Regions from separate parts of the Candidatus Thiodictyon syntrophicum genome, predicted to be linked through region 4. Evidence: predicted binding sites of a transcription regulator. Region 4 holds the regulator's gene; each other region holds the start of a gene.
The links. The regulator sigma-54, encoded in region 4, starts transcription at its own class of promoters, with help from an activator protein. The targets are predictions, from matches to a motif close to TGGCANGNTNCNTGCTT.

Region 1 (7,295 bases), 2.2 Mb from region 4:
GCCTAATGTGTCCATGTCACAATAGTCGCGTTGATCGTGATCCATGGATAGGAGATTAGTCATGTCGTTACTCCAACGCGGATTACGAGGGTCCCGCTCCCTCTCCGTTTGCCAGTGAAAATTGGGGATATAGTTTTCCGCCTCACGCTTTGCGAGTATGAATGCTATTACCTTAAGCTGAGATGCTTTCTGCTCAACCGCAGTGGCTTTCTGAGAGGGTAACGCTCCGGGGCCGGACCTGTCCGAGTCCACGACGGCAATCAATCTCAACGGGATGTCAGCGCCTCGCGTTCTCGCCGCTTCTTGCTCCATGTGCTTCGGCATATCTCCCGCACCCCCAGAGTGGATCACATCAATGGCCGGAGGCACAGGGGGATTGATCCACAACTGTCGAACCGGCTCATCTGCGAGGAGGCGCGCCGCCACTTCAAGCAGCGCCCCATCCCGGAGGCTATTCTCCACAAGCACCTTGAGCGGCGAGTTGGCGATGCGCAACGCCCGTTCGGCCTCGGCAGCCGTTGAGACATGGCAAGTCGTTGTGGTTGCACGCTCAGAGTTCCATGCGGAGGCACGGGCTAATTCGCGGAGTTCCAAGAGGAGGTCTTGCGTGGTCTGCCGAGCATGTTGGAACCACTCACTGTTATCGAGCAGATCCGCGTCCCGCAGCACGACGGTGTGTGCGGCCTCGTCCGCGCGGAAGATCAGCCGATCCAGGAATGGCAGCGCCACCAGGTCGTTCCAGACCGCAACCGTATCCTCTCCCTTCGGCATTTCAATCGTAAATCGCATCAATGCCCCTTGAGCCGTTGAGCGCGCCGCAGGGCCTTGACCTCTTCATAAGACTCCAAGAAGACGCCTGGCGGCCAGTAATCGACCTCGCCCGTCTCAAGGATGCGGATACGACGGAGCGTGCTGCCGTCCGGTGCGTCATCAATGTAGTAGAGCGCCACCAGCTCCGGCGGTATCTCGCCCTCGCTCTCGGCAATACGCCGACGCACCCGCAACAGTAAGCCCTCGGCATGGGTTTCCACGACAGTGATTCCGACACCGGTACGGGCGACGTCCAGAAAGAGGTCGCCGAGCATCGAATGCAGTGCATCATGCAGATGCAACTCCGGCTGCTGGACAACATCGATAAACGGCCTTGGGTTGGCATTCCGATTCCGCCACTTGGCGAGCGTCAACACCGGGAGCAACTGATGCACGCCGGTACCCACTTGGGTGATCGGAACGCTGCGGGCAACGCCGCGCGTCGTCTGCAAGCGCCAGAGGTCGAGGTTCTTCTCCCAACGCAGGGATAGGCCGGCGTTCGCGGCAAGCCAAGTCGAGACCTCACCGAAGACCGTTTCATCCTCGGCCAGGAGTTCTGTCACGCCCTGACCCGACGGTCCTATCGTGGGGGTCTGGGGATTGTGCCCATGCCGAGACGGAATTTCAGGCACCCGTTCACGCAAGGGACCGAGCCACACACTGGCCTGCAATATCTGCCTGGCCTCATCGCGCACTGCGGTTTGCTCGGGAACTTCAGGGATCGGAAAACACTCAAGGGGGCCGTCGGGAGCGGGGTAATCCGCCCCGTCCCATCCAACGTGACGGGCCCGGGGGCGCGGGTCGTCGTCCAGCAAACTACGAAGGTATAGGATCGTTTCCAGCCGGTGCAGACCACTCTTGGTCGCAATGGACACTGCAAGTTCCAGGAACGCACTTAAATCCCGCGCGGGTAGCAAGTCCTGAAAACACTCGGCCACAGGACTGCCTCCTACCGTCAGGGGCAGCGCCTCTTTACTGATGCCGGCCAAACCGCCCAGCACCTGGTAAAGCAAGGTGGCGACGCTGGTCTTGCCCGCGTTGTTCCGCCCAATCAGGAGGGTTAGCGGCGCGAGGTCCAGCCGCTGAAATGGCTGGCTGCGATCGTATTGGCGACGGCAGGGAAAGCCTCTGTAGCCATCAAACTCAAGGGAACGGATCATGAGTGCCGGGGAACCTGCCTAGGGAGGGAACGCTTGCCGAGTGCTGGCACCGCTGATTTTGGGGCGCAGAGTTGCAGGTGACAAGAGATAGTTTCGGCGATGATCAAGGTTTCCGAATCGCCCGCGCTGTCGGTGTGTATGACTGCTTGCCGGTGCCCTGCTGCCTCTGGGCGCCTCACGCTCAAGGTCTGTTTAGGGTCGCCAGCAGCCCGATCCGGTCCATGGGGCCGGTCGCGCGCCGGGCGGCTCGGCCCGTGAACCGTCCTTTGGCCCCGCCGGCTTCCGCTCACACGCCGGGCAGTCCTTGCAGGACGGCGGGATTGGTTTGACGGAAGCGTTCTTCGGCCAGCCGCCGCTGTCCGCGCCGCGTCGGGGCGCAGGTGCTGCGCGCGACCGGATGCTCGCGTTGCTGGTCTTGGGCATATCGGTCGGTTCGAGCTGACCTGCGTCACGACAGCCGCGCCATCAGGATCGCGTGGGAAGGACCGTCCAACCCGGGTCTTGCGCTCCCGACTGCGGCTCGGCCGCCGCGAGTTGGGCGGACTCCGCATCGTTGAATAGGCGCGAGCGGGTGTGAAAGCGGACTGCCCGCCCGTTCTCCAGCGAGAACATGCCGCCGCGGCCGGGGACGACATCGATGATGAGCTGGGTATGGCGCCAGACGGCGAATTGGGGCCGGCCGATATAGAAGGGCGCGCCGGCGATCTCGCCCAGCAGGACATCCTGGTCGCCGACCAGGAAATCGCCTTGGGCGAAGCACATGGGGGAGGAGCCGTCGCAGCAGCCGCCGGATTGGTGGAAGAGCAGCGGGCCGTGCTCGGCCTGGAGTTCCGCGATCAGGCGGGCGGCCGACTCGGTGGCGATGACTCTGGGGACTGGGGTGGGATCGCTCATGGTCTGGACCTCGGGCGGATGATGATGCCGTCGGCACGCGCGGTGCGGAGCGACTGGGCCAGGGCCCGCGTAGGATGGGTAGAGCGCAGCGAAACCCATCTTCCCATCTGCGGGCACGGGTTGTGGTCGGCGTCGCCCCTGGCGCGACGGTGTTGGTCCGCACAGCGGACCCTACGGGCTCGCGGCTGCTGTAGGGTTCGCCATGCGGGGCCGGGCTAGAAGAAGCCCAGTGCCTTGGGGCTGTAGCTCACGAGCAGGTTCTTGGTCTGCTGGTAGTGGTCGAGCATCATGCGGTGGGTCTCGCGCCCGATGCCGGACTGCTTGTAGCCGCCGAAGGCGGCGTGGGCCGGGTAGGCGTGGTAGCAGTTGGTCCAGACGCGGCCGGCGTGGATGCCGCGGCCCATGCGGAAGCAGCGCCCGGCATCGCGGCTCCAGACCCCGGAGCCCAGGCCGTAGAGGGTGTCGTTGGCGAGGTGCAGGGCCTCGGCCTCGTCCTTGAAGGTGGTGACCGAGACCACGGGGCCGAAGATCTCCTCCTGGAAGATGCGCATCCGGTTGTTGCCCAGGAACACGGTCGGCTGGATGTAATAGCCGCCCTCCAGATCACCGCCCAGGTTGGCCGCGGCCCCGCCGGTCAGGACCTCGGCCCCTTCCTGGCGACCGATCTCGAAGTAGCTCAGGATCTTCTCGCGCTGTTCGCTGGATGCCTGGGCGCCGAGCATGGTGTCGGTGTCGAGCGGGTTCCCCTGCTTGATCGCCTTGACCCGGGCCAGGGCCTTGGCCATGAAACGGTCGTAGATCGACTCCTGGATCAGGGCGCGGCTGGGGCAGGTACAGACCTCGCCCTGGTTGAGCGCGAACATGACGAAGCCCTCGACCGCCTTGTCGAAGAAGTCGTCGTCGGCGGCACAGACATCGTCGAAGAAGATGTTGGGCGACTTGCCGCCCAGTTCGAGCGTGACCGGGATCAGGTTCTGTGCCGCGTACTGCATGATCAGCCGGCCGGTGGTGGTCTCACCGGTGAAGGCGATCTTGGCAATGCGCGGGCTCGACGCCAGCGGCTTGCCGGCCTCCAGGCCAAAGCCGTTGACGATATTGAGGACCCCGGGGGGCAGGAGATCCCCGATCAACTCGGCCCACACCAGGATACCGACCGGGGTCTGTTCGGCGGGCTTGAGCACCACGCAGTTGCCGGCGGCGATCACCGGGGCGAGCTTCCAAGTCGCCATCAGGAGCGGGAAGTTCCAGGGGATGATCTGGCCGACCACGCCCAGCGGCTCATGGAAGTGGTAGGCGACGGTGGTCTCGTCGATCTCCGACAGCGAACCTTCCTGGGCGCGGATGCAGCCGGCGAAATAGCGGAAGTGGTCGATGGCCAGCGGCAGGTCCGCGGCCAGGGTCTCGCGCACCGGCTTGCCGTTGTCCCAGGTCTCGGCCACGGCCAGCAGCTCCAGGTTGTCCTCCATGCGCTGGGCGATCTTGACCAGGATGTTGGCGCGCTCTGCGGCCGGGGTCTTGCCCCAGCCCTCGCGGGCGGCGTGGGCGGCGTCGAGTGCGGCCTCGATGTCCTCGGCACTGGAGCGTGCCACCTCGCAGAAGCCCTTGCCGTTGACCGGGGAGACATTCTCGAAATAGGCGCCCTTGGCCGGGGGCGTCCAGCGCCCGCCGATAAAGTTGTCGTAGCGCTTCTTGAAGGTGATCTTGGAGCCGGGTTGGCCGGGATTGGCGTAGATCATGGGTTCACTCCTCGGGCTTCTTGGTTTGGTGCGGATGGGGCCGGGTGCGGGGCGGGCGGCTGGACACCCTGTAGATCGGCGCAAGCACGGCCTGTGCCAGGAGCGCGGTCGCGGCCCGCGCGGCGCCTGGAACCAGCGCGGACGGGGCCGCGGATCGGGCCGCGCGGACCGGGCCGCTTCACTGTGCCCGGCAGGCGTGCCGCGTGCGGCGCAACGGTGTTCCGAACGCGAACAGTCGAGCCCCTGCGACTGTCCTGTTTCGGAGCAATTCGGGCGCTGCGACAACGACAACGACAACGACAACGACAACGACAGCGTACCCGGGATCTCGTCGGTCGCCACATCAGTGCTGATCGCGCCCCTCCCGCACCACCCGGTGGATATAGGCAAGCCGATCGATCGCCGCCTGGGGCAGGACGAAGGGATAGAGGTCCTGCTGGCCCATGCTGCGGTTGAGGCTGTTGACCGCGAAGGTCAGCGGCAGCCAGTTCTCGATGATGGGCGCGAAGTCGGCGATGGTGTAGGGGTCGAACTCGGGGTCGGCGCTGCGACAACTGCCGTCGGGCAGCCGCCACTCCACCTCGATGCCGAAATGGGCGGCGGTCTCCAGGGTGTCGACGATGTGCAGATAGTGCGCCCAGGTCTCGGCCCAGTTTTCCCAGGGGTGGCTGCTCGCGTAGGTCGTGATATAGCGGTCCTGCCAGTCCGTCGGCGGGCCATCGCGGTAATGGGCCTCCAGGGCCTCGCCGTAGTCCTCCCGCTCATCGCCGAAGAGTGCGCGGAAGTCCGCGAGGCGCCCGCCGTCGCGGATCAGCAGGTCCCAATAGTAGTGACCGATCTCGTGGCGAAAGTGCCCGACCAGGGTGCGGTAGGTCTCGTCCAGGTCCACCCGGATGCGCTCGCGCTTCACCGAGTCCGCCTCCGCGAGGTTGAGCGTGATGAGCCCATCGGCGTGACCGGTCAGAACCGGCTGATCGGGCGGGGCATCCTGGGCGGAGAGGAAGTCGAAGGCCAGGCCGTGTTCGGGGTCCTCATCCCGACTGAGCACCGGCAGCCCGAGCCGCAGCAGCCCATAGAACAGCCGGCGCTTGCCGCGTTCGACGCGATACCACTTCTGCGGATTGCCCGGGCGGCCCAGATTCGGGATGGTGCGGTTGGGCCGACAGGCGGGGCACAGGTCCGCGCCCGATTCCGCCGACACCATCCAGTTGCAGACATTGTGCTGCTCATAGTTGCCGCACTTGCGGTAGCGCCGGCCCGCGATTGCCGTTGTCGGCGGCTCCGGCCGGCGGGACAGGAACCGCGCCAGCAGCCCCGGGCGTTTCAGTGCGGAACTCGCGGGCAGCGGCGTCCAGAAGCCGTCCGCGTCCTCCTCCAACGCCGTGAGAAGCAAGGCATCCGGCACGAAGCCCAGGGTCGCGCCGCATTGATTGCAGCACCAGTTCTCGAAATAGACGGCCTGGCCGCAGGCTTGGCAGGCGAAGGTCCGCATGGTGGGGGCACTCCGGGGGTTGGGGCACGGGGATGAGCGGGAGGGCAGATTATCGCCCCATCGCCCGCTCGCCGCCGCATCCGCAAGCGGGCGCCGTGTCCGCCGGTAGGGTCCGCTGCGCGGACCTTCGCCGACTTTTCGGTCCTGCGGGTACCCGCGATCCCGGCGTTTACCCCGAGTGCCCAAAGGTTCGGGACGGGGTTTCAAACCCCGTGCTGCCCGAGAGCACGCGCGCAGGCGGGTCGAACGCTGGGAGCGCCGCACCCCAGTGCGGCGCGGCCTCGCGGGCGACCGCGACGTTGCGTGCTGCGGATAGGCCGGGCCGCACTGGGGTGCGGCGCTCCCGGGCCGGACGGGGCATTCGCCCCGTCCCGCCCGAGACCCCGTGCCGCCCGAACCATCGCCCAAGGACCGCAGCCCAGGAGCCGACCGCCGCCATGACCGCCACCGAGAACCGGGTCTTCCTCTCCCACGCCTCCGCCGACGACGCCCTGGTGCGGACCCTCCAGCAACGCCTCCAGGACCTGGGGTAGGGGGTCTGGATCGATTCGCGCGAACTGCGCGGCGGGGACCTGCTGTGGCCGGTGATCAGGCAGGCGATCGAGGATGCGGACGCCTATGCGATCCTCATCAGCCCGGCCGCGTTGCAGTCGGAATGGGTGCACCGGGAGCTGCGACATGCCATCGAGGTCCGCAACCGCCGCGCCCGCTCGGGCGGCGCGGGCCGGCTCGGCCGCCTGCTGCTGCGCCTGACCGGCCGCACGGGCAAGGGCCGGGCGGGCGGGGTGGACTACCCGATCATCCCGCTCTCACTGGACGGCACCCGACTGCTCGCATTGAAGGACCTGCTCGGCGCGACGCCGCTCTACTGCGCGCTCAGCGGCGCACCCGGCGGGGTCGAGGCGGCGCTCGACGCTATCCTGGTCGCGCTCGGCCGACGCCTGCCGGCCGACCGGCCCGCGACGGCGGCGCCGCCGGACGAGCCACTGGAGGAACTGGTCCTGGAACTGACCGACCTGCGCTTCCACGAGGCCGACGGCCTGCGCCCGGCTGGTCTATGAGCCGGCCACGGCCGGCCAACGCGCGGTCCAGGGTGCGCAGACCTGGCGCCTGATCGCCCCCCTGGGCCCGATCGAGGCCGAGGAACTGCGCTGGTATCTGGAGAAATACGCCATCTGGCCGAGCCCCATCTTCGAGGCACGC
Region 2 (7,295 bases), 490 kb from region 4:
CCGCGATGAACTCGATGTTGCCGCCCTCGCGCAACTGCTTGCCCAGATAGGGGAAGGCCAGCCCGGCAAAGTTGCTGCCCCCGCCGGTGCAGCCGATGATCATGTCCGGGTGGGCCCCGGCCATCGCCATCTGCTCCATGGCCTCGATCCCGGTGACCGTCTGGTGCAGCAGGACGTGGTTCAGCACGCTACCGAGCGCGTACTTGGTGTCGTCGCGCTGGGCCGCCACCTCCACCGCCTCGCTGATGGCGATCCCCAGGCTGCCGGTGCTGTCCGGGTGCTCGGCCAGGATGGCGCGCCCGGAGGCCGTGGTGGTGCTGGGGCTCGCGATGCACTGGGCGCCGAAGGTCTCCATGAAGGCGCGCCGGTAGGGCTTCTGGTTGAAGCTGACCTTGACCATGTAGACGACGATCTCAAGGCCAAAGAAGGACCCGGCGAGCGCGAGCGAGGAGCCCCACTGGCCGGCGCCGGTCTCGGTGGCGATGCGCTTCACGCCCTCGATCTTGTTGTAGAAGGCCTGGGGGATGGCGGTGTTGGGCTTGTGGCTGCCGGCCGGGCTCACGCCCTCGTACTTGTAATAGATTTTAGCCGGGGTGTTGAGCGCCTTCTCCAGGCGGCGGGCGCGAAAGAGCGGGGAGGGGCGCCACTGCCGATAGACCTCGCGTACCGGCTCGGGGATCGCGATTTCGCGCTCCGTGCTCATCTCTTGCTCGATCACCGCTCGCGGGAAGATCACCGCCAACTCGTCCGCCGTGATCGGCTGCTGGGTGCCGGGGTGCAGCACCGGGTCCAGCGGGACCGGCAGGTCCGCGTTGATGTTGTACCAATGCTTGGGCAGGTGTTCTTCGTCGAGCTGGTACTTGACCGTGTCGCTCATGGTGCTCTCGGGCCTCGTGGGTGCAGGAGTCGGAGGCGGGTGCCGGTGACTCGTCGGATCTGCCCAGTTTGCCAGGTTCTTTGCGCGCGCGCTTCATGGGCTGTCCGGACGGCAGGGCTCCGTCGAGTTCACCCGTAGCCCCTTGAGCTTGTGACCGATGTTCGCAGAACTGGATTTTCGGCCCGAAATGTCTTACAACAGTCGGCATGGCCGAAATTCCTTGCCAGTCCTGCCGCCCCGCGTCGGAGTTACTCCGGCGTCTGGAGGTCCGCCTGATCCTGCCCGGGGAGCGGGACGCGTGGGATGCGCTGGTCGAGGCGCATCATTACCTGGGCCTACGCTCGTTATTCGGCAAGACCTTACGCTACGTTGCCACGCTTGATGGGTGCTGGCTGGCGCTGCTCGGCTGGCAGGCGGCGGCGCTCAAGTGCGCGGCCCGCGATGCCTGGATCGGTTGGCCGCGGGTGCTGCACTATCAACGCCTGCATCTGCTGGCCAACAACGCCCGGTTCTTGATCCTCCCCGCCACCGGGCGCGTCCCTAATCTGGCCTCGCGCATCCTGGCGCTGAACCTGCGGCGCCTGTCCGACGATTGGCTGCGCGTCCATGGTCACCGCCTGTTGCTGGCCGAGACCTTCGTCGATCCAACGCGTTTTACCGGTGCCTGTTACCGCGCCGCCAACTGGCAGGTGGTCGGCACCACGCGCGGCTTTGCGCGCTGCAACGGCCGCTATACCCCCCATGGCGAACCCAAGCAGGCACTCGTCTATCCGTTGCACCCACGCGCCCGGGCGCTGTTGTGCGCCCCCGTGCTACCCGCCCCTTGGAGCACGCCAATGCAATCCGTCACCCTGACCACGGCCCAGATGCAGGACCTGCAGCAGCGTCTGCGCGCGCTGCCCGATCGGCGCCGTCCGCGCGGTAAACGCCATCCCCAGGCCACGGTGTTGAGCATCGGCCTCGCCGCCGTACTCGCCGGCAACCGCGGCTATACCGCGCTCGCCGAGTGGGCAGCGCGCCTGACCCAGGCCCAACTCAAGCGTCTACACGCCCGCTACAATCCCCGCACCGAGCGCTTCGAGCCACCCTCCGAGCCGACCTTGCGCCGCGTCCTGCAAGCCAGCGACGTTGCCGCCATTGATGCCACCTTGAGTGACTGGCTGCTCGGCCTCGTCGCTGCCGACGATGCCGTGGCCGTCGATGGTAAGGCCCTGCGCGGGGCGGTGCGCCCCGACGGCACCCAGGTGCATCTGCTCAGCGCGTTCCTCCAAGATCAGGGCGTGACCGTGGCGCAGCGCGAGATCCCGGCCAAGACCAACGAGATCCCGGAGCTCAAACCGCTGCTCGCACCCTTGGACCTCACGGGACGGGTGGTCACCGCCGATGCGCTGCATACCCAACGCGAGACCGCGCGCTTCCTGGTCGAGGAGAAACAGGCCCACTATTTTTTCACGGTCAAAGAAAATCAGCCCACCCTCTATGCCGACCTCAGCGCCCTGACCGAGGCGCATTTCCCCCCTCTGCACCACGACCCTCGATAAGGGCCATGGGCGCCTGGAGCAGCGCCGCTTGATGGCCTCCACGGCCCTCAACGACTACGTCAACTTCCCCCACGTCGCCCAGGTCTGTCGCATCGAACGCGCCGTCACCGAACTCACGTCGGGCAAGCAACGCGACGAGACGGTGTTCGCCGTGACCAGCCTGCCACCGCAGTTGGCCGACCCGCCGCGACTCCTGCAACTCAACCGCGGCCACTGGGGCATCGAGAACCGCTCCCATTATGTCCGCGACGTCACCTTCGACGAGGATCGCTCGCGCGTGCGCGTCGGCCACGGACCGGCCATCATGGCCAGCCTGCGCAACTTCGCCATCGCCTTGGCTCGTCTGCACGGCTTTACCAATATCGCCAGCGCCCTGCGCGCCTTCGCTCACCAACCGCGCCGGGCCCTGGCCGCCATCGGCGTCTGACACCCGACGCCGCTGACGCTGACGCACGGCCGCTCCGGCGGAGGCTGGCGCTCGCCTGCGCCCGCGCACTTCCCCTTCGCGCGCCTCGCCCAACCCCGCGATCGTCTTCGCCAGATCTACCGCCCGACCGTCACCCGCGCGCTTCGCATCGCCCGAGGCCCCCGCCGCTACGTCAAGCCCCCGGACTTTGACGGGACCCTGGTCCGGACGGCTGGTGTGGCGGATGGGGGCAGGCTTACCGGCCGCCCCGGGCCGCAGTCCAAGGCTTCAGCCTCGGAGGTACAGAACCAAGGCTGAAGCCTTGGACTCCAGAGGGTGGCCGCCGGCCGGAACGCCGAGCCGGAAAGGGGTCGCGAAGTCGCCGATCAGGGACCTGGGTCAGTGCTCAGCGGTCGGCCTCGTGATGGGCGGGGAACGATTACGCTGCCCGGTCGGCCGCTCCCTCACTCGCGGCGCCCGCTGCCCTGAGCAGGTCCGGGATGTCGGCCGCGATGATCTCGATCCCTAGACGCTCGCAGAAACGCTGCTCCTTCTGGGTCGGCTCCGGGATCAGGGCCCAGCCGGGGGGCGCGGCGGCCGCGTAGATCATGTCCGACATGACCATGCGGTCGGTATCCCTCAAGAATCGCAGACCCAGGAAGGCATAGCGCCGGCCCTGCCGGTAGGTCTTGAGGAAGGAGGGGATGGCGAAACCGCCCATCAGTTCGGTAATGTAATCCACATAATCGGCGTCGGAGGCGATGTAGGTCGCGTCCGGGCGCGGGCTTCCCATGGGCTTGAAGAGGACCGGCAGGGCGGGGTCGACGGCGTCCTGCTCCAGTTCACGGTAGGTTTCGCCGTCATAGTGATCGAGGCGGAAGCGGTAGTCGGTCCCGCCGATGCGGCTGATCCCGCGCACCAGGGTGTGGGGGCGCGCGGCGTAGGAGTCCTGGAGTTGGGTGTCGCGGTTGATGTCGATCACATAGGGCGGCAGGCAGGATTGGAGCCAGTCGTGCAGGGGGGCGCGGGTCCAGGCGCGCTGTCCGTAGGTCGTGTCCAGGAAGCGATGGACGGCCTTGCGCCCACGCTTGAGTTCCACGTCCATGGCCGCCCGGGGGAATTCCCACATGAGCCGGGCAGACATGGGTTTGCCGTTGTTGAGCGCAATGATCAGGCTGTCACTGTCGGCCGGGATGGGTTCCCCGTTGGCGGGGTCGCGCACCCCGGCGAGCGCCCCGGGGCCGAGATAGGGGACGATGTCGCCGGCGGCGATGCCGCGCGCCAGTGTTTTCAGTTGTTCTGTGACCATGATCAGTCGCTCGTTGCTGCCGTTGGTCCAATACTTAAGCAAAACTGATGCCAGGTGGGGTGTTCGGCGGCCGACGATGCTAACCAGCCGATTTATTTGCGCTCATGTGCGTTCATTTGCGGCCAAATACTCTTTTTGGGTTAAAGTACTTCCCAAGCCGACGATGAGTCTGCGACGGTATCGGGGGCTGCGCCTCGCGCTGCCAGGTCCGTCCCGGATTGCCGCGCCGACAGGCCGCGGGGGGCGCGACCCTCTCAAGCGCCTTGTCGTCTTCCGGACAGGCCGGGGTGCGATCAGAACTGATGTTTTAACGCATATATCGTAGGGTACGCCGCGTACCCGCCAAGCTGCCACGACCGCCGGAGCCGGGTACGCGATGCGTACCCGACAGCTACGGGACGTTCTCACGGACGGGGCGTCGTTGTCGTTGTCGTTGTCGTTGTCGTTGTCGTAATCGTGGTCGGATTATTCGATTACGACAACGACAACGACAACGACAGCGTACCCGGGATCTCGGTCACCACATCAGTTTTGACCGCACCCGACAGGCCGGGGCGGTTGCAGGGGCCTGATGTCCTGTGCTTTCGTGTACATCGGCGCCCGTCCGGCGGCGGGAACGGCCGTGGTTGGCGCAGGAAATATGCGCTTAGGGTGATCTGAGTCAACGTTTCGGTCTCTTTCGGCGTTAAACTGAAAGCAGACGTGCTCGCTGAACACCGGGGGGTCGCGGACCCGCCCCCCGTCAATTCGCAACGATTACGATGCCGCCGGCGGACCTCGGAGTGGGGCCGACCAGCGCTCCAGGCGCCCTCATGCACAGCGATTCAACCAATCGTGCGGCCCCGGCCCCCTCTGTTGCCTATTTTGGTAGCGACGCCGACCTGCCGCACCGGATTCGCCCCTTGCTCGAACGCGCGGGCATCGCGTTGCGCACGGTCGGGGGGCCGGGGGAGGCCCCGTCCGTCCCCGCGGACGCGGGCGGCTGCACCGTCCTGATCCTCGACACTGCCTTGCTCGGCGCCGACCAGACGATCAAGGCGTTCGTGGACGCTGTGCAGCCACCGACGAGCAGGCCGCCGCTGCTGGTGGTCATCGCCCATTCGCGCGCCATCGAGTGGCGTCTCCAGGCCATGCGTGCCGACGCCGCGGCCTTTTTCGTCGCGCCACTGGCGGGCGGCGAATTGGTCGAGCGGCTGATTACCCTGTGTCGGCCCGGGCACGGGGAGGCGTCGCGGGTCCTGGTGGTGGACGACAGCGCGACCCAGGCCCTGCTCACCGAACGCGTGCTGATGGCCGCGGGTTTTGTCGTACGGACCCTGATCGATGCCGCCCGGGTGCTGGACGTCGTCGCGGCCTTTGCGCCCGATCTGATCCTGATGGACCTGCACATGCCGCTGGCCAGCGGCGCCGAGTTGGCCGCCATCATTCGCGACGAGGCGGCCTGTCGCTGGGTGCCGATCCTGTTGTACTCGGTCGAGCGTGACCCGGAGCGTCAGGCCGGCGCCCTGAGCCTGGGCGGCGATGCCTTCATCTCCAAATCGATCCGGCCGGCCCTCCTGGTCCGTGCCGTGACCCACCGAATCGAGGTCAATCGAACCCTGCGCCGGACCTTCGGTGATGCCGATCACCTGGACGCCGAGACGGGCCTGGCGACCCGCCGCCATTTCTTCAGTCACCTGGAGCGGGCCCGCACCGAGTCGGACGCCCCGCCGCCCGGCCAGGGGCTCTTGGTGGTTACGCTGGAAGGGGCGGGCCGGCTCGATGAACAACGCGGTACCGGGGCGGCGCTCCTGGCGACTGACCGCATCGGCAGCCTGATCGTCGAACGCCTGGAGCCGGCTGACCTGGCGGTCCGGCTGGACGACTATCGTCATGCGCTGTTGGTCCGGCGTGAATCGGACGAGGCCCTGCGCACCCTTGCCGAGGGGTTGCGGGCGGCGGTCGCGGCGACGCCCATCCAGGTCGCGGGCAGTAGCGTGACGAGCGGCGTCAGCGTCGGGGTCGCTCTGTTGCGATCCAACCCGGTGGATGCCGTCGCCCTCATCGCCCGGGCCGCGGACGCCTGTGACCGCGCCCTGGCGGCCGGCGGCGGCTGCACCCTGGCCGACGAGCCGCCGGCCGCGGCGCCGGTGGACGAGGTTCACGAGGGACGCATCACCGCCATGGTCGCACGCGCGCTGGGCGGTGCCGACCGCGCGAGCGGCTTCCGCCTCTTCTACCAACCCATGGTCGCCGTGCAATACCAGGAGCTGCGGTTTGTGGAGGTCATGCTGTGCCTGGCGGCGGGCGACAGTGCCCTGATGGCCGCGGCGGACTTCCTGCCGAGCGCCGAGCGTGCCGGGCGGGTGGCCGAGATCGACCGTTGGGTCATGGTGCGCGCGCTCACGGTCCTGATGCACCAGTGCCATGCCCAGCCGGGCTTGCGGCTCTTCGTCCGCCAGCACATGGCGAGCCTGACCCAGGACGGCTGCGTTGCCTGGTTGCGCGCCCAGGTGCTGGCGCACGGTCTGTCCCAGCGCCGCCCGATCCTGCAACTGAGCCTGGACGACCTGTTCAGTCACCGTCAGACGGGCGCCCTCCTCGTCGGTGTGCTGCGCAAGATCGGGATCGAGGTCTGCGTGACGGACCTGACCGACAGTCCGGCCGCCCTGGACCTGATATCAGAAATCCGGCCGCCCTTCGTCAAGCTCGCCGCCGCCATGGCGCGGGAGACCAAGCCGGCGCGTCTGACCGAACTGGTGGGGCAACTGACCCGTGGCGGTGCCGAGGTGATTGCCTCCGGGATCGACGCCCCGGCCCTGGTCGGCGCGGTCTGGGCCAGCGGCGTACGCTTCGCCCAAGGCGCGGCGATCCAGGCGCCGCTGCCCGAACCGGTGTTCGATCTGGGGGAGGTGGAGGCGGGGTAGGGGCTCCAGTACGGCGCAGCGCAGTGGCCGGATGGGTATGACGCCGATGCAATGCGGCGACCGGGACCGGCCCCTCACCCCAACAAAGTGACCAGCGACCACAGGCCCAGCGCCAGGGTCAGCACCCCGACCCCCGCACGGAGCCAGGTCTGTGGCAGGTGATCCACGCCGAGCGTCGCCCAGGGCACCGCCAGCAGTGCGCCGCCGGCCAGGGGCAGGGCCAGGGTCCAGTCCGGAGCGCCCTTCACCGCGACGT
Region 3 (7,295 bases), 1.1 Mb from region 4:
ATACCGAGGTCAGCCGCTATATCACCCTGGCCGACGTACGTAACCTGGTGATGGGCAGCGCCCGGTTTCGGGTCGTCGATGCCGCCAACGACGCCGATATCACCCGTTCGATCCTGCTCCAGATCATGCTGGAGGAGGAAACCGGGGGCGAGCCCCTGTTCAGCGCGACCATGCTGGCCCAGATCATCCGGTTCTACGGCGGCACCGTCCAGGGGGTCTTTGCCCGTTACCTGGAGAGTTCGCTCGACCTCTTCGCCCAGCAGCAAAAACAACTGACCGACGCCTGGGGCGACAGCCCCCTGGACGCGGTAACCCGCATGACCAAGCGCAACATGGACCTGTGGTCGGAGCTGCAGGACGAGTTCATGCGCGCGGCCGGGATCCCCGTCGGCGGCGAGCGCCCGGACGACAACGACGACGACGACCAGTGAGCGGGCCCCAGCCCCAAGATCGGCGCACCTAAAGAAAATTAATCCATAGTATTTCGTTTTTCTTCCTTGACAGGGGCCAAAACGCCGACTATTGTGCACTGCAACAAATGTTGCAACGCAACAAAGTTCTGGAGACAGACTAATGAACGCAAACGACACCTTCAATACCGTCAACGAAATCACCACCAAGGGCGTGGAGCGCATGTCCAGCCTGGGCGAGCTCAATCTGCGCATCTTCGAGCGTCTGGCCGCCCGTCAGGTCGATGCGATGAATCTCGCCGTTGAGCACAGCGTGCGCCTGACGAAGCTCGCCACCGAGGCCAAGGGTGTGAACGAGTTCGTCAAGGGTCAGGCCGAGGCCGTCAAGGACTTCAGTGAGCGCGTGATGGGTGAGTCCAAGCTCAACCTGCAGCTCGCTGGCCAGACCCGCGACGACTACCGCGTCTGGTTCGAGAAGAGCCTGGCCGAGGTCAGCGCCGATCTTCGCAAGACCGTCCCCGCCGTTTAGTCACCAATTGAGTCGGGCGACCGATAACAACAACCAAGTCGCCTGAAGGTCTCAACCGAGTCCTCCTCGTCTCTCTCAACATGAGACGTTCAAGCCCGGCTCCCCGCCGGGCTTTTTTTTGCCCTTTTTTTGCCGGAGGTACTGGACTCATCGATTCAGCGCTTGCGCGCACGCCCCAGCGCCGCCTCCAGTTCCCGCACCTTCTCCTGGGCCGCCGTGACCCGCTGGTCATACTCCAGCGTGGAAACCTGTTGTCCGCCGGGCGTGGTCTGCCAATCGTCCTCACCGTGGATCTTTGCCTGTTCCAGCGCCGCCTTAGCCTGGATCAGGGCCTGCTGGGCCTGCTGGGGCGAAGGGAGCGTAGCGGCGCCCGCGTTTGCGCCCTGACCCACCCCCCCGGGCGGCGGTGCCTCGGCGCCGATGCGAATCCGCATCGCCTCGACAGTGCCCGCGCTGTCCGGGACCGGGGCCGTGGTTGAATAGCTCACGCGGCCCTGCGCGTCCACCGACTTGTAGATCGCATCGGCAGCGACCGCGCCCAAGGCCGTCGCGGCGCCCGCCAGGACCAGCGCGGCAATGATGAAACCGCGGCACCCGGGTCGAGGTGCCGACGACGACGCCCGCGGGGACAGGGGACAGCGGTTCATCCGTCTGCGCCTCAGCGCTCCCCGGCGATCGGACCGAGCGCCGGCCGGTCATCGGGCCATCGCAGCCCCGCCGCGCTGTGCTCGGCCACGCGCCCGAGCAGGGCGCGGGCGACCCCAGCCCCGGCGCGGCGCCCGGAGTGCAGCGCCCACTGGATGGACGGGGCGCACTGGTAGTCGCCGCAGACCCAGAGCCGGTCGGCCACCCGCTGCTCCCCCCCGCCCGGATAGGGGACGGGCGGCGCCTGCACCGGCAGCGCCTGGGGCAGCCGATAGACAGCCAGCCGCTCCCAGCCCCGTACCCGATCGCCGAACCAGGCGGCGAGTTCACGCCGCAGGGCCGTCTCCAGTGCATCCGGGTTGTGCTGGGCGCCGTGACAATTGACCGCGATCAGGGACTGGCCCGCCGGGGCATAGAGGTCCGACAGGTTGCTTGGGCACAGCAGGCTGTTGACCCGCCCCTGGCCCTCGCCATTGAGCAGCAGATAGGGACCACGGTAGGGCGCCCGCCCCGTCGCGAAATAGACGCAGGTGGTGCCGCGCCCGGCCGCCAACGCGGGCGCGAGCGGCACCCCCAGCAGCCGCGCGGTCTGTGCCTGCGCGGTGGCGATCACCAGGGTGCGGGCGCGCAGGCGCTCGCCGGAGTCGAGCAGCACCGCACCGTCGCCCAGCCGCTCCACCCGGCAACCGGTGCGGATCTGCTCGGCGGGCAGACGGGCGGCCAGTTGCGCCGGGATCTCGCCCATACCGCGGGCAGGCAGGGCCGTGTCGCCCAAGGCGAAGGCGCGGAAGATGAACTCGAAGGTGCGCGATGAGACCGCCAACTCCGGCTCGAAGAAGACGCCGCTGAAGAAGGGCTTGAAGAAGCGCTCGATCATTTGCTCGGAAAAGCCCAACTGCCGCAGGCGCCCCAGGGCCTGGGTCTCGGGGCGCCCATAGAGGTCTTCCAGGGTCCCGCGCAGGCAGCGGCGGCGCAGCCCCAGGAGGCGCAGCTTGTCCGCCAGGATGCCGATGGGGGAGGCCAGCATCTCCGGCAACCGCGCCGGGCGGCGCCACACGTCGCTGACCCGGTGGAAACGCCCGCCGGTCCGCACCAGGGCGCCCGGATAGAATGGGCGCAGGTCGAGGCGACCGTAATCGAGCCAGCGCCGGGCCTCCGGATACCAGGTCTGCAACACCTGAAAGCCGCGATCGAGCAGAAACCCCTGGCGCTGATCGGTACGCACGCGCCCGCCGACCCCCTCGGCCGCCTCCAGCACCAGGGGTTCGAGCCCGTTCTCCCGCAGGGTCAGGGCGCAGGCCAAGCCGGACAGCCCGGCACCGATGACGATGACATCCGCGTTCATGCTGTGACTCCGAGGTCAGGACCCGGTCTCATGGCAGGCGCCGACGCGCGACAGAGCGCCGCACGCCGCTCGACAGGCGACTACTGTAACGCGGGAGACCGGTGCTTGGCGAAGCCCCGTCACCCGGATTGCTCAAATTATCCGCAGGACCAGCCCATGCCGCTTGAACCCTACGCCTACGCCCTGCGCATCCGGCTGCACGACACCGACGCGGCCGGGGTGCTGTTCTACGGGCACCTCTTCAGACACGCCCACGACGCCTACGAGGCATTTATGGAGCACCTGGGGTTCCCGCTCAAGGACCTGATCGGAACCGGGGCCAGCGCGCTCCCACTGCCCATCACCCAGGCGCAGGCACGCTACGAGCGCCCGCTGCGGCTCGGCGACCGGGTCCGGGTGGAACTGCGGGTCGCCGCGGTGCGACGGCGCTCCTTCGCGCTGGACTATCGCTTTCTGGATGATCGGGGACACACCTGCGCCCGAGCGCGTACCGTCCATTGCCTGGTCAGTCAAGAGGATGCCGGATTACCCGCGGAGCTGCACCAGGCCCTGATCGCGCGGGTCGCGAGCGCCGGACCAAGCCCATGAAACCAAGCCTGGCGACTCGGGCAGAGGAATGCCTTGCGTGGGGACAAGCACCGGGGAACGATCCAAGCCGGTGCGTCAGCCCGGACCCGCTGCGCTGTGCTGGTGCATCGTCGGCACTCACCGCGCCGGATGCGCGCCCGCCGATGTGGAACTGCCCCGTACCGCCGCCGTCCTCACCCGCACGAACCTGACCGTCTCCGGTCGGCACGGTTCCTGCTTGCCCTCGCACCAAATTTGCACGAGCGACACGACCCAACAGCACAGAGGTAAGTTTCGATGGAGATAGTGAAGACCGGCAGCGACGTCCTCTTCATCCTGATCGGCGCCGTCATGGTCCTGGCCATGCACGCGGGGTTCGCCTTTCTGGAGTTGGGGACGGTCCGGGCCAAGAATCAGGTCAATGCCCTGGCGAAGATCATGAGCGACTTTGCCGTCTCGACCATCGCCTACTTCTTCGTCGGCTACTGGATCGCCTACGGGGTCCACTTCTTCTCCGACGCCGCGGCGCTCCAGGCCCAACACGGCTACGCCCTGGTCAAGTTTTTCTTTCTCCTGACCTTTGCCGCCGCGATCCCGGCCATCGTCTCGGGCGGCATCGCCGAGCGCGCGCGCTTCAACCCGCAATTGCTGGCATCCTTCCTCATCGTCGGCCTGCTCTACCCCTTCTTCGAGGGCATGGTCTGGAACGGCAACTTCGGCCTGCAAGCGCTCATCGAGGGCATCTTCGGCAAGCCCTTCCACGACTTCGCCGGCTCCGTCGTGGTCCATGCGGTCGGCGGCTGGATCGGGCTCGCCGCCGTGCTCCTGCTCGGCCCCCGGCAAGGGCGTTATCGTACCGACGGCGGCATGACGGCGCACCCGCCGTCCTCCATCCCCTTCCTCTCCATCGGGGCCTGGACCCTGACCGTGGGCTGGTTCGGCTTCAACGTCATGTCCGCCCAGACGCTCGATGCGATCAGCGGGCTGGTCGCGGTGAACTCATTGATGGCCATGGTCGGCGGCATCCTGGCGGCGCTCGTCGTCGGCAAGAACGACCCGGGCTTCCTGCACAACGGCCCCCTGGCCGGCCTGGTCGCGGTCTGCGCGGGCTCCGACCTGATGCACCCGATCGGTGCCCTGGTGACCGGCGCCGTGGCCGGCGCCCTCTTCGTCTATGCCTTCACCCTGACCCAGAACAAATGGCGCATCGACGACGTGCTGGGCGTGTGGCCCCTGCACGGTCTCTGCGGCCTCTGGGGCGGGATCGCGGCCGGCATCTTCGGCCTCCAGGCCCTGGGCGGGGTCGGCGGTGTCACCTTCGGCGGCCAACTGGCCGGCAGCCTGACCGGTGTCGTGATCGCCTTCGGCGGCGGCTTCCTGATCTATGGCGCCGTCAAGTCCGTGATGGGCCTGCGCCTGAGCCAGGAGGACGAATACCTGGGCGCGGATCTGAGCATCCATAAGATTACCGCGCAGCCGGACTATAACCGCGGGGAGGTTTGAGCCGACGGAGTGCCGAGGACCAGTCGGCCAGGAGCCGCGGCGGACCTTGATCATTATTTCGGCTACCTCGAGGGTGATAGCCGTCGCGGCCGGGGGGCCGCTCCTACGCCGTAGGAGCGGCCCCCCGGCCGCGACGGGTTGCCGCAAGGGCGCGTGGCCGGAGTTATGATCACGTCTTGGAAAGCGAGCACGCGCCGTTCCAGGCATACCCTCAGCAATCATCGGGAGCAGCCATGGAGAAAGTCGATTTCAAGAAGGACTTGAAGCACTTGTATCAACCATCGGCCAAAGAGGTTGTCGAGGTTGAGGTGCCAAAGATGAACTACCTGATGGTGGACGGCACGGGCGATCCCAATACCTCACCGGCCTACGCCGCTGCGGTCGAAGTCTTATTCATGGTTTCCTATGCCGTGAAGTTCATGATCAAGAAGGGGCCCGCGGCCATTGACTATGAATGGAAGACCATCATCAGGCAGCCGATGGCATGATGGGGCCTTGACCATGCCAGTTCCGGCGCTCGGCGAGCGGTCCGCGGTCCGCGGTCCGCACAGCGGACCCTACGGGCGCGGAGCCAACCCGGAGGGTCCGCTGTGCGGACCGGCGACCTCGCTGCTCACGGGCTGGCCGGACTTATGATCGAGGCCCATTAGCCCATCACAGCATCCCGAGCTGGAGCTTGGCCTCGTCGCTCATCTGATCCTGGCCCCAGGGTGGGTCCCAGACCAGTTCGACCGCAACCTCGCCGACGCCTTCGACGGCGGCCACCGCGTCCTTGACCATCAGCGGCATCATGCCGGCCACCGGGCAGGACGGCGCGGTGAGGGTCATGTCGATGGCCACGTCGCCGTTATCGCTGATGTCGATGGTATAGATCAGACCCAGGTCATAGATGTTGATCGGGATCTCGGGGTCATAGACGCCGCGGATGGCCGCGATGATGGGTTCGCGCAACTCCTGCGCGTCCATCCGCTCGACCACCACATCCACGGGATGCGGGGCTTCTTCCGGCGGTGCCTCGTGTCGCCCGAAACCCGCGAAGCGAGCCAAACGGTTCATAGGGAGACCTCTTCTGCTACTGCTGCGGCGTGCCTAGCCAATTGCGGTTCAATCCAACGGGGCCTGCTCAAGCAGCCGCCCGACCTGCTCCGTGACCTGCTCGCGCAGTGCCTCGGGCACCAACGCGTCCAGGATCTCGCCGGCGAATCCCAGGCACAGCAGGCGCCGGGCGCGCGCGCGACTGATCCCGCGGGAGCGCAGATAAAACAACTGCTCCGGGTCGATCTGGCCGACCGTGGTGCCGTGGCTGCATTTCACATCGTCGGCGTTGATCTGAAGCTGGGGCTTGGTGTCGACCTCCGCCCCCTCGCACAGGAGCAGGTTGCGGTTGGTCATGGCCGCATCGGTCTGTTGGGCGTCCCGGGCGACCCGCACCAGACCGTCGAACACCGCCCGCCCCTTGCCGTAGAGGATGCCCTTGAAGTTCTCGCGGCTCGTGCACTGGGGCAACTGATGCTCGACGTCCAGGTGGAAGTCCATCAACTGGCCGTCACCGGCGAGATAGAGCCCCTGCAGGTCACACTCGGCGTGCTCCCCGGCAAAGCGCACGCTCAAATCAGTCCGCGCCCAGGTGGCACCCAGGCCCACATTGATGCCCTGATAGCGGCTCGCGGTGCCGAGACGCAGATAAAGCCCACTCAAGTGGAAGGCGCGCGCACTCTCCGCCTGGATGCGCTGGTGGGTGAGGACTGCATCCCGGCCCAGCGCGATCTCCACCACCGCATTGGTGCAGTAAAGCGAGTCACCGAGGCTCAGATAGCGCTCGATCAGGTTGGCCTGGGCACCGTCCCCCAGGGCGATGAGATGGCGGGGCTGGGCGACCCGCGGCTCGTCCATCCCGACCGACAGGTGAATGAGTTCAATCGGCCGCTCCAGGCGGGCGCCGCGCTCCAGGAGGACGACCAGGCCATCGTCGAGGCCAGCGGTATTGAGCGCCGCGAAGAGTGGCTGCGCCTCCCCGACCACGCCGTTGAGCCGCCCCCGCAATGCGTCCGGGTCCGACTTGAGCAGCGCGGCCAGTCCCGCGATCCGCACCCCGGCCGGCAGGTCGTGCAACTCGGACAGTCCCGGCATGAAGCGGCCGTTGACGATCAGCACCCGGTAGCTCTCAAGCCCCGGGATCAGCAGGTCTTCGAGGTCCTCGCGCTGCACCGCGGTGAGCGACTCGGCGGTGGGGACGAAGCCCTGCGCCAGGAGTCGCGTCAGGCTGGTATAGCGCCAGTTCTCGGCCTTGTTGCCG
Region 4 (7,295 bases):
TGCCGGCCTATGAGGAGCTCAAGCGGGCCTTGGGGCTCACGGACGCGGTGATCGCCTACGTGGGCGATGATGTCATCGACCTGCCGGTCATGCGCCGGGTGGGACTGGCGATCGCCGTCGGGGATGCCCATCCCCTGGTTCGCCAACACGCCCACTGGTGCACCAGTGCCCCCGGCGGACGGGGCGCGGCGCGTGAGGTCTGTGAGCTGGTGATGACGGCCCAGGGCACCCTGGAGCCGATCAACCGCGGCTACCTTCAGGGCGCCTGAACGCAACCCGATGCACAGCGAGGTGACAAAGCGTGTGGACGACGCGACAGGGGCGCCTGGCGATGGTCTTCGCCATCCTCGCAGGCGGGGCCTGGTGGCTGCTGCGCAGTCTGAGCGAGGAACCGGCCGCGCGCGTACGCGAGCGTGCCCCTGACCACATGGTCTGGGACCTCGACGCCATCGAGACCAACACCGACGGACGCCCGCAGCGGCATCTGGTGGCCGACCAACTGCGCCAGTATGTTGCCGAGGACCTGGCCGAACTCGACCAGCCGCGCCTGACCCTGCTCGACCGCGAGGGCGGACCGCCCTGGAAGGTGGAATCCAAACAGGGTTTCCTGCTGTCCAAGGGCGAGGAGATCGACCTGCGCGACGAGGTCCGGATCGAGCGGGCCGGTGCCGGTCCGAACCGCTCGTTACGACTCGCAACCTCGCAGTTGCGGCTCTGGCCCAAGCGTGAATACGCCCAGGGCGATCAGCCGGTGAGACTCGCGAGCGACAACGACTGGCTGACCGCCGCCGGCGTGCGCCTGTGGTACGCCCACCCGTCCCGGGCTGAGTTTCCCGGGCGCGCCCACATCTTTGTCGCTCCCACCCCAACCGAGAAGGGGAATGCTGGTTCAGCCGCCCCATGAACGCCAGACCGATGATCGCCACCACCGCGCCCCGGGCCTTGCCCGTCCTGGCCGCCGCGCTCTTGACCCTGGGTCTGGGCCTGACGACCCGCAGCGCCGTCGCGCTGCAGAGCGACGCGGCGCAGCCCATGCTGATCGAGGCCGACCGCGTCGAGGTCGACGAGGGCAAGAGCACCAGCCTTTATCTGGGCCAGGTCCAGGTCGACCAGGGGACCATGCGCCTGCTGGCCGACCAGGTCACGGTCCACCACCGCAGCGACCGCCAGATCAAGTACATCATCGCCCGGGGCGAACCGGCCAGTTACAAACAGCAACTGGACGGCGAGCAGGGCGAGATGCAGGCCTTTGCCAAGCGCATGGACTACGACGCGGACCGCGACGAGCTGATCCTGACCGGCGAGGCGCTGGTGATCCAGGGCACGGACCGCATCGCCAGCGAGCGGATCGTCTATGATCGGGCCCATGCACGGGTGCAGGCGGGAGGCGACAGCCGGGTGAAGATCCAAATGACGCCGCAGGCCAAGAAGGACGGCAAGCCGCCGGCGCCCGGCACCGCCGCGGCACCCCCGGCGCCCCCGGTACCCACCCCCAAGGCACCCCCGCCCGGCAAGCAGGGCGGCGCGTGAGCACCCTCTGCGCCACCCACCTGAAGAAGCGCTACCGCAACCGCCAGGTCCTGCGGGACGTGAGTGTCGAGGTGAACGCGGGCGAGGTGGTCGGCCTGCTCGGCCCCAACGGTGCCGGCAAGACCACCTGTTTCTATCTGATCGTCGGGCTGATCCCGAGTGACCACGGACGCATCGAGTTGAACGGCCGCGACCTCACGCAACTGCCGATGCACGCCCGCGCCCGGGCGGGACTGAGCTACCTGGCGCAGGAGCCCTCGGTCTTCCGTAAACTCTGCGCACGCGACAACATCCTGGCGATCCTTCAGACCCGCCGCGACCTGAACCGCAACCAGCAGCGCGAGCGTTGCGAACAACTGCTCCAGGAACTGGGGATCAGCCATGTCGCCGCCTCACTCGCACTCAGCCTGTCCGGCGGCGAACGCCGCCGCCTGGAGATCGCCCGCGCACTCGCCGTGGACCCGGTGGTGATGCTCCTCGATGAACCCTTCGCCGGGGTCGACCCGATCGCGGTCGGCGACATCAAGGCCATCGTCGCGCACCTGCGCGAGCGCAACATCGGCGTCCTGATCACCGACCACAACGTCCGCGAGACCCTCGACATCTGCGATCGCGGCTACATCATCAGTGACGGCAGCATGATCGCCGCCGGCACTCCCACGCAACTGCTCGCCGACCAGCAGGTGCGCGAGGTCTACCTCGGCACCGATTTCTCCATGTGAGCGCCCCAGACCATTCCGCCATGGCGCCCGAATAGGCTAGAATCAAAACAGGCACTCAACTTGCTAGACTCGATCGGTCCACCCCACACGCAGCCCCCGCGATGAAGCAGTCCATCCAGCTTCGACTTGGTCAGCATCTGTCGATGACGCCCCAGTTGCAGCAGGCGATCAAGCTCCTTCAGCTATCCAACCTGGAGCTCCAACAGGAGATCCAAGAGGTCCTGGACAGCAATTTCATGCTCGAGGAGGGCGATGAGGCCGACCGCTTCCAGGCCGCCGACGCCGCCGACGCCCGCCTGGTTCAGGACGCCACGCCGGAGCCGACGGCCACCGTCCAGGAACAGACGATCGAACGCGAGGTTCAGGGCGAGTCCAGCGAGATGCCGGACGAGCTCCCGGTGGACACCCACTGGGACGATGTCTACGAAAACTATCTCCCGAGCGGCAGCCAGGGCAGCGACGACAACGACTTCGACCCCTTCTCCCAGCAGAGCCGCCCGGAGACCCTGCATGACCACCTGATCTGGCAGCTCAATCTGGCCCGGCTCAGTGCGCGCGACGAGGTGATCGCGCTCGCGGTGATCGACGCCATCGACGGCAACGGCTACCTGCGCACGGACTGCGAGGAACTGCTGAGCACCCTGGGCGACCCGACGATCGCCCCCGAGGAGGTCACCACCATCATCCACCGGGTCCAGTCATTCGACCCGGCGGGGGTCGGCGCCCGCGATCTGCGCGAGTGTCTGTTGCTGCAACTGCGCCAGTTACCCCAGGGCGCGCCGACGGCCCCCGGCCAGACCACGCCGCAGGCGCTGGCCATCGCGATCTGCGCGGACGGGTTCGACTTTCTGCCCCGCAACGACGTGGCGGCCCTGGCACGCCTGCTGGGCGCCCCGGAAGCGGCGATCCACGCCGCCCTGGAGGTGATCCGGCACCTGAATCCCCGCCCCGGCACCTTGATCGCGGAGACCGCGTCGGAGTACGTTGTACCCGACATCTTCGTGCGGCGTGTGGAAGGTGTGTGGCAGGTCGAGCTGAATCCGGAAACTACGCCTAAACTAAGAGTGAACGCCGACTATGCGCGGCTCATCCGGCGCAGCGACCAGAGTGCGGACAGCATTGCCTTGAAAAGTCACCTGCAAGAGGCCCGCTGGTTCATCAAGAGCCTGGTCAGCCGCAACGACACGGTCCTGCGCGTCGCCGCCAAGATCGTGGAATTGCAGCAGGAATTTCTCGAACGCGGTGAGGAGGCCATGAAGCCGCTGATCCTGCGCGACGTCTCCGAGGCGCTGGACCTGCACGAGTCCACCATCTCGCGGGTCACCACCCAGAAATACATGCACACCCCGCGCGGGACCTTCGAGTTCAAGTTTTTTTTCTCGTCCCACGTGAACACGGCGGCCGGGGGCGAGTGTTCATCCACGGCCATCCGCGCCCTGATCCGCAAGATGATCACCAATGAATCGGCCCGCAAGCCCTTGAGCGATAGTCGGATCGCCGACGAGTTGGCCGATCAGGGCATCAATGTTGCGCGACGCACCGTCGCGAAATACCGCGAGGCGATGGGCATCCCACCCTCGAACGAACGCAAACGCCTGGCTTGACAGGCGGTTTGAAACCAGAGGAGAAGACCAGACCATGCATATCAACCTGACGGGTCACCATATCGACGTGACCGAGGCCCTCAAGGGGTACGTCGATAACAAGTTCGAGCGCCTGGCTCGCCATTTCGACCACGTCATCAACGCCCACGTCATCCTGACGGTGGAGAAATTGGCCCAGCGCGCCGAGGCCACCCTGCATGTGAACGGCGGTAAGCTGTTCGCCGACTCGGTCCATGAGGACATGTATGCCGCCATCGACACCCTGATCGACAAGCTGGACCGCCAGATCCTGCGCCACAAGGAGAAGAAGGCCAGCCACCGCCCGGTGGCCGTCACCGGCACCAAGCCCGGCGAGACCGAGTAAGGGCGAACCCCGATAAACCACAGGGTCGCACCCGGGCCGGCACGCACGGACACCTCGGACACCCGTTCGAGGTGTCTTTCGTTGCGACCCGGGGCCATCCGAACCAGTGTGACGGGCGCGTGCGTCCCGCACGACCAAGAGGAGTCAGCCGACATGACCCGCACCCACTTGCGCGACCCGCGCCGCGGTACCTGCCGCGCCGTCCGGCATTGCGTCCGCGGCCAGGAGCGGTAGCCGATGTTACCGCCCGACTTCATCAACGAACACCGCATTGGCCGCGGTCTTGAGATCGCGAGCAAAAAGCGTCTGCTCGAGACCCTGGCCCGCCTCCTGGCCACGGACCATCCGCAGTTGAAACCGGACCTGATCTTCGAGCGTCTCCTGGAGCGCGAGCGGCTCGGCAGTACCGGGCTCGGGCACGGCATCGCCCTGCCCCACGCCCGCGTCAAGGAGGCCACCCAGTCCCTGGGCGCCTTCGTCTCCCTCGCCCGCGGGGTCGATTACGACGCGGCCGACGGGGAGCCTGTCGATCTGGCCTTTGCGCTGCTGGTGCCCGAGACCGCCACCGAGGAGCACCTGCAACTCCTGGCCGAGTTGGCCGGCCGCTTCAACGATCCCGCGGTGCGCCAGCAGTTGCGGCAGGCGGGGTCCGCCGCCGCCGTCCTGCGCGTCTTCGGCGTCGCCTAGCGCACGGCGCCCCATCATGGCCGACAGCCTCCAGTCACTCATCCGGCACACCGGGCCCCGCACCCGGCTGCGCTGGCTCACCCCTGAGCCCGGCACCCGCCGCCCGCTGCGCGGGGACGACCCGACCCTGTCCGGCCAGGCCCTGGTCGGGTCGCTCAACTGCATCCACCCGAACCGGCTGCAGGTTATCGGTCGCGCGGAACTCGTGTACCTGGCCGGTCTCGGCGCCACCGCCTTCGCCGAGACCATCGAAAAGCTCTTCACCGACCGGCCCACCGCGGTGATCTTCTGCGACGGGATCGAGCCCGAACCACTGTTCTGGGACTGGGCCGAACGCACCGGCACCCCCCTGATCGGGTCCCCCGTCTCGGACGAAGAGTTGATCAATCAACTGCGCTACTATCTGACCCACGCCTTGGCGGAACGCAAGACCATCCACGGCGTCTTCATTGAGGTCTTGGGGATGGGCGTGCTGCTGGCCGGGGACCCGGCGGTCGGCAAGAGCGAGTTGGCGCTCGATCTGATCAGCCGCGGACACCGCCTGATCGCCGACGACGCACCCCAGTTCGCCCGCGTCGCACCGGAGAAACTGGAAGGCACCTGCCCGGATGCCCTGCTCGATTTCCTGGAGGTCCGCGGCCTGGCACTGGTTCAGTTTGGTTCTTCCTTATCCTTATGTTTTTGTAGTATTTTTATAACCTGGGCTGTCGAACTCTAAGGACCTCATCCCACGAGAGTCCCTGCTGGAGAATCCCCAGAGCCACCGCAGGAACCTGTTTTGTCGTGAAGTGGCTGCGAATAAAGTTATGGACAATCCACAACATATCCAATGTTCTTTGCAAACCAGAAATGCTCTTCGCGTACGTATTCGTTCGGCGGCGATAAGCAGAATTCTTTCGCCGAAATGAAGCGTTCGATGCTTCCAAATGATTAGCATGAATATCGGCTGGCGTCACATCTTGATCGGTTTCTGGATGCTCCGGATGAGGGGTTTCGTATTTGGGACGCGAGTGCCCCGTTCTATCAGTTCCTTTCCCTTTATTCTTAAGGCGCACCTTCACACCGCGACGAAGCACTTTCGGTGGGCGGCCGCGTTTTCCGGTTCGCAATACTTCGTGGCAAATTTCAAACAGGAGATTGCCATACCGACGTTCCCCGTCGGTGACTAGAGTGACATCGCCAGTACGCAGGATGACATCTCTAAGTATTTGTATGGCATATGAAAATAGGCTGCGATCCTTTTTCCCGCACTGAAGCGCCCAGATAAATCGACTTGCCCTTTCCATCAGTACGATCGTCCAGCCTTCACAATCCTCCGGGGGGACATTCCTATTCACTTTCGTATAAAGCTCATCACCTTCGATCAGTTGCTCAATAAAGGTGTGCGTCAGGGCATATATGACCAGCACATCCTTGCAATCGGCCAGGCGACGCTCCCATAGGAGCAACGTATTCTTCGCAATCGCGAAGGCCCGGCAGGCGGCGTTCAAGCCGATCCCCTCAGTGCGCGTTTTGAGCACTTGAATGATGAAGCTGGTCGGTTTCCTGAGCCCCTCGATAAGGGTGGCTTTGGTCTCGGAAAAGAGCCTATTGCAACTTTGACATCGCCACAGCAAACGCGTACCGTTATGACCGGTTTGATACGTCTTGTGATGCCGACAATTCTGTGAATTGCAATGAGGGCATGTCCATTGTCCGTTCAAGAAGTTCTCACTTATTCAAAAAGTGACGGAAACCCGCGCCGAACTAGATATATTACATATATTTCAATGTCTTGTAAACAGGAATTAAACTGAACCAGTGCCCGGCCTTGGGATTCTCAATATCCGGGCCATGTTCGGCGAGGGGGCCGTGGTCCGACGCAAGACACTGAATTTGATCATCGACTTGAAACCGCTTGATCAGACTCAACTCGACCGCATCGACCGGCTTGCGGGGAGCCTGTCCGCCAGCACCATCCTGGGGGTGGCCGTGCCCCGGATCACCATGCCCGTGGCCCCGGGGCGCAACCTGTCCATCATTGTGGAGGCCGCGGTACGCCACCAGATCCTGCGCATTCGCGGCTATGATGCCGGGGTCGACTTCATCGACCGTCAGGCGCGCGCGCTGAGCAATGACCGCCCCGACCCACCCGAGGTGCGTTCGGGCGGCACACCGGTCGCCACCGCGCCGTCGCCCGGTGGGCCCCGCCCGGGGCCCACCGACGGCGGGGCCTGACCAGGCATCCCACCATACCCACCAACCCGTGGACCTCACCATGAGACTCGTCATCGTCAGCGGCCTCTCCGGCTCCGGCAAGAGTGTCGCCTTGCGCACCCTGGAGGACCTGGGGTTCTACAGCATCGACAACCTGCCGCTGTTCCTGCTCAAGGACCTGGCCCTGGGGCT

Region 1: the regulator sigma-54 is predicted to act here: its motif matches at 4,683-4,699, upstream of adh (aldehyde dehydrogenase).
Region 2: the regulator sigma-54 is predicted to act here: its motif matches at 4,170-4,186, upstream of THSYN_RS04250 (SIR2 family protein).
Region 3: the regulator sigma-54 is predicted to act here: its motif matches at 3,720-3,736, upstream of THSYN_RS06945 (ammonium transporter).

What each region holds. Positions count from the first base shown of each region.
Region 1 covers NZ_CP020370.1:2,718,652-2,725,946, forward strand. Annotated here, with positions in the region: gene THSYN_RS11445 (hypothetical protein) at 1-789, opposite strand, end outside; gene THSYN_RS11450 (AAA family ATPase) at 789-1,970, opposite strand; gene THSYN_RS11455 (DUF779 domain-containing protein) at 2,436-2,864, opposite strand; gene adh (aldehyde dehydrogenase) at 3,080-4,600, opposite strand; gene THSYN_RS11465 (zinc-binding metallopeptidase family protein) at 4,944-6,092, opposite strand; gene THSYN_RS35260 (toll/interleukin-1 receptor domain-containing protein) at 6,530-6,625, shown strand; gene THSYN_RS11470 (toll/interleukin-1 receptor domain-containing protein) at 6,677-7,153, shown strand.
Region 2 covers NZ_CP020370.1:959,731-967,025, forward strand. Annotated here, with positions in the region: gene THSYN_RS04235 (TrpB-like pyridoxal phosphate-dependent enzyme) at 1-877, opposite strand, end outside; gene THSYN_RS04240 (ISAs1 family transposase) at 1,084-2,418, shown strand; gene THSYN_RS36550 (hypothetical protein) at 2,450-2,845, shown strand; gene THSYN_RS04250 (SIR2 family protein) at 3,264-4,133, opposite strand; gene THSYN_RS04255 (EAL domain-containing protein) at 4,946-7,039, shown strand; gene THSYN_RS04260 (sulfite exporter TauE/SafE family protein) at 7,114-7,295, opposite strand, start outside.
Region 3 covers NZ_CP020370.1:1,606,087-1,613,381, reverse strand. Annotated here, with positions in the region: gene phaR (polyhydroxyalkanoate synthesis repressor PhaR) at 1-431, shown strand, start outside; gene THSYN_RS06965 (phasin family protein) at 574-939, shown strand; gene THSYN_RS06960 (DUF4124 domain-containing protein) at 1,095-1,586, opposite strand; gene THSYN_RS06955 (protoporphyrinogen/coproporphyrinogen oxidase) at 1,598-2,929, opposite strand; gene THSYN_RS06950 (acyl-CoA thioesterase) at 3,035-3,517, shown strand; gene THSYN_RS06945 (ammonium transporter) at 3,794-4,999, shown strand; gene THSYN_RS06940 (hypothetical protein) at 5,233-5,487, shown strand; gene THSYN_RS06935 (SUF system Fe-S cluster assembly protein) at 5,654-6,055, opposite strand; gene sufD (Fe-S cluster assembly protein SufD) at 6,104-7,295, opposite strand, start outside.
Region 4 covers NZ_CP020370.1:469,071-476,365, reverse strand. Annotated here, with positions in the region: gene kdsC (3-deoxy-manno-octulosonate-8-phosphatase KdsC) at 1-269, shown strand, start outside; gene lptC (LPS export ABC transporter periplasmic protein LptC) at 302-904, shown strand; gene lptA (lipopolysaccharide transport periplasmic protein LptA) at 901-1,530, shown strand; gene lptB (LPS export ABC transporter ATP-binding protein) at 1,527-2,252, shown strand; gene THSYN_RS02060 (RNA polymerase factor sigma-54) at 2,354-3,856, shown strand; gene hpf (ribosome hibernation-promoting factor, HPF/YfiA family) at 3,891-4,220, shown strand; gene THSYN_RS02050 (PTS sugar transporter subunit IIA) at 4,458-4,907, shown strand; gene THSYN_RS02045 (hypothetical protein) at 4,924-5,625, shown strand; gene THSYN_RS02040 (IS1 family transposase) at 5,600-6,610, opposite strand; partial or broken gene THSYN_RS02035 (HPr(Ser) kinase/phosphatase) at 6,708-7,124, shown strand; gene rapZ (RNase adapter RapZ) at 7,165-7,295, shown strand, end outside.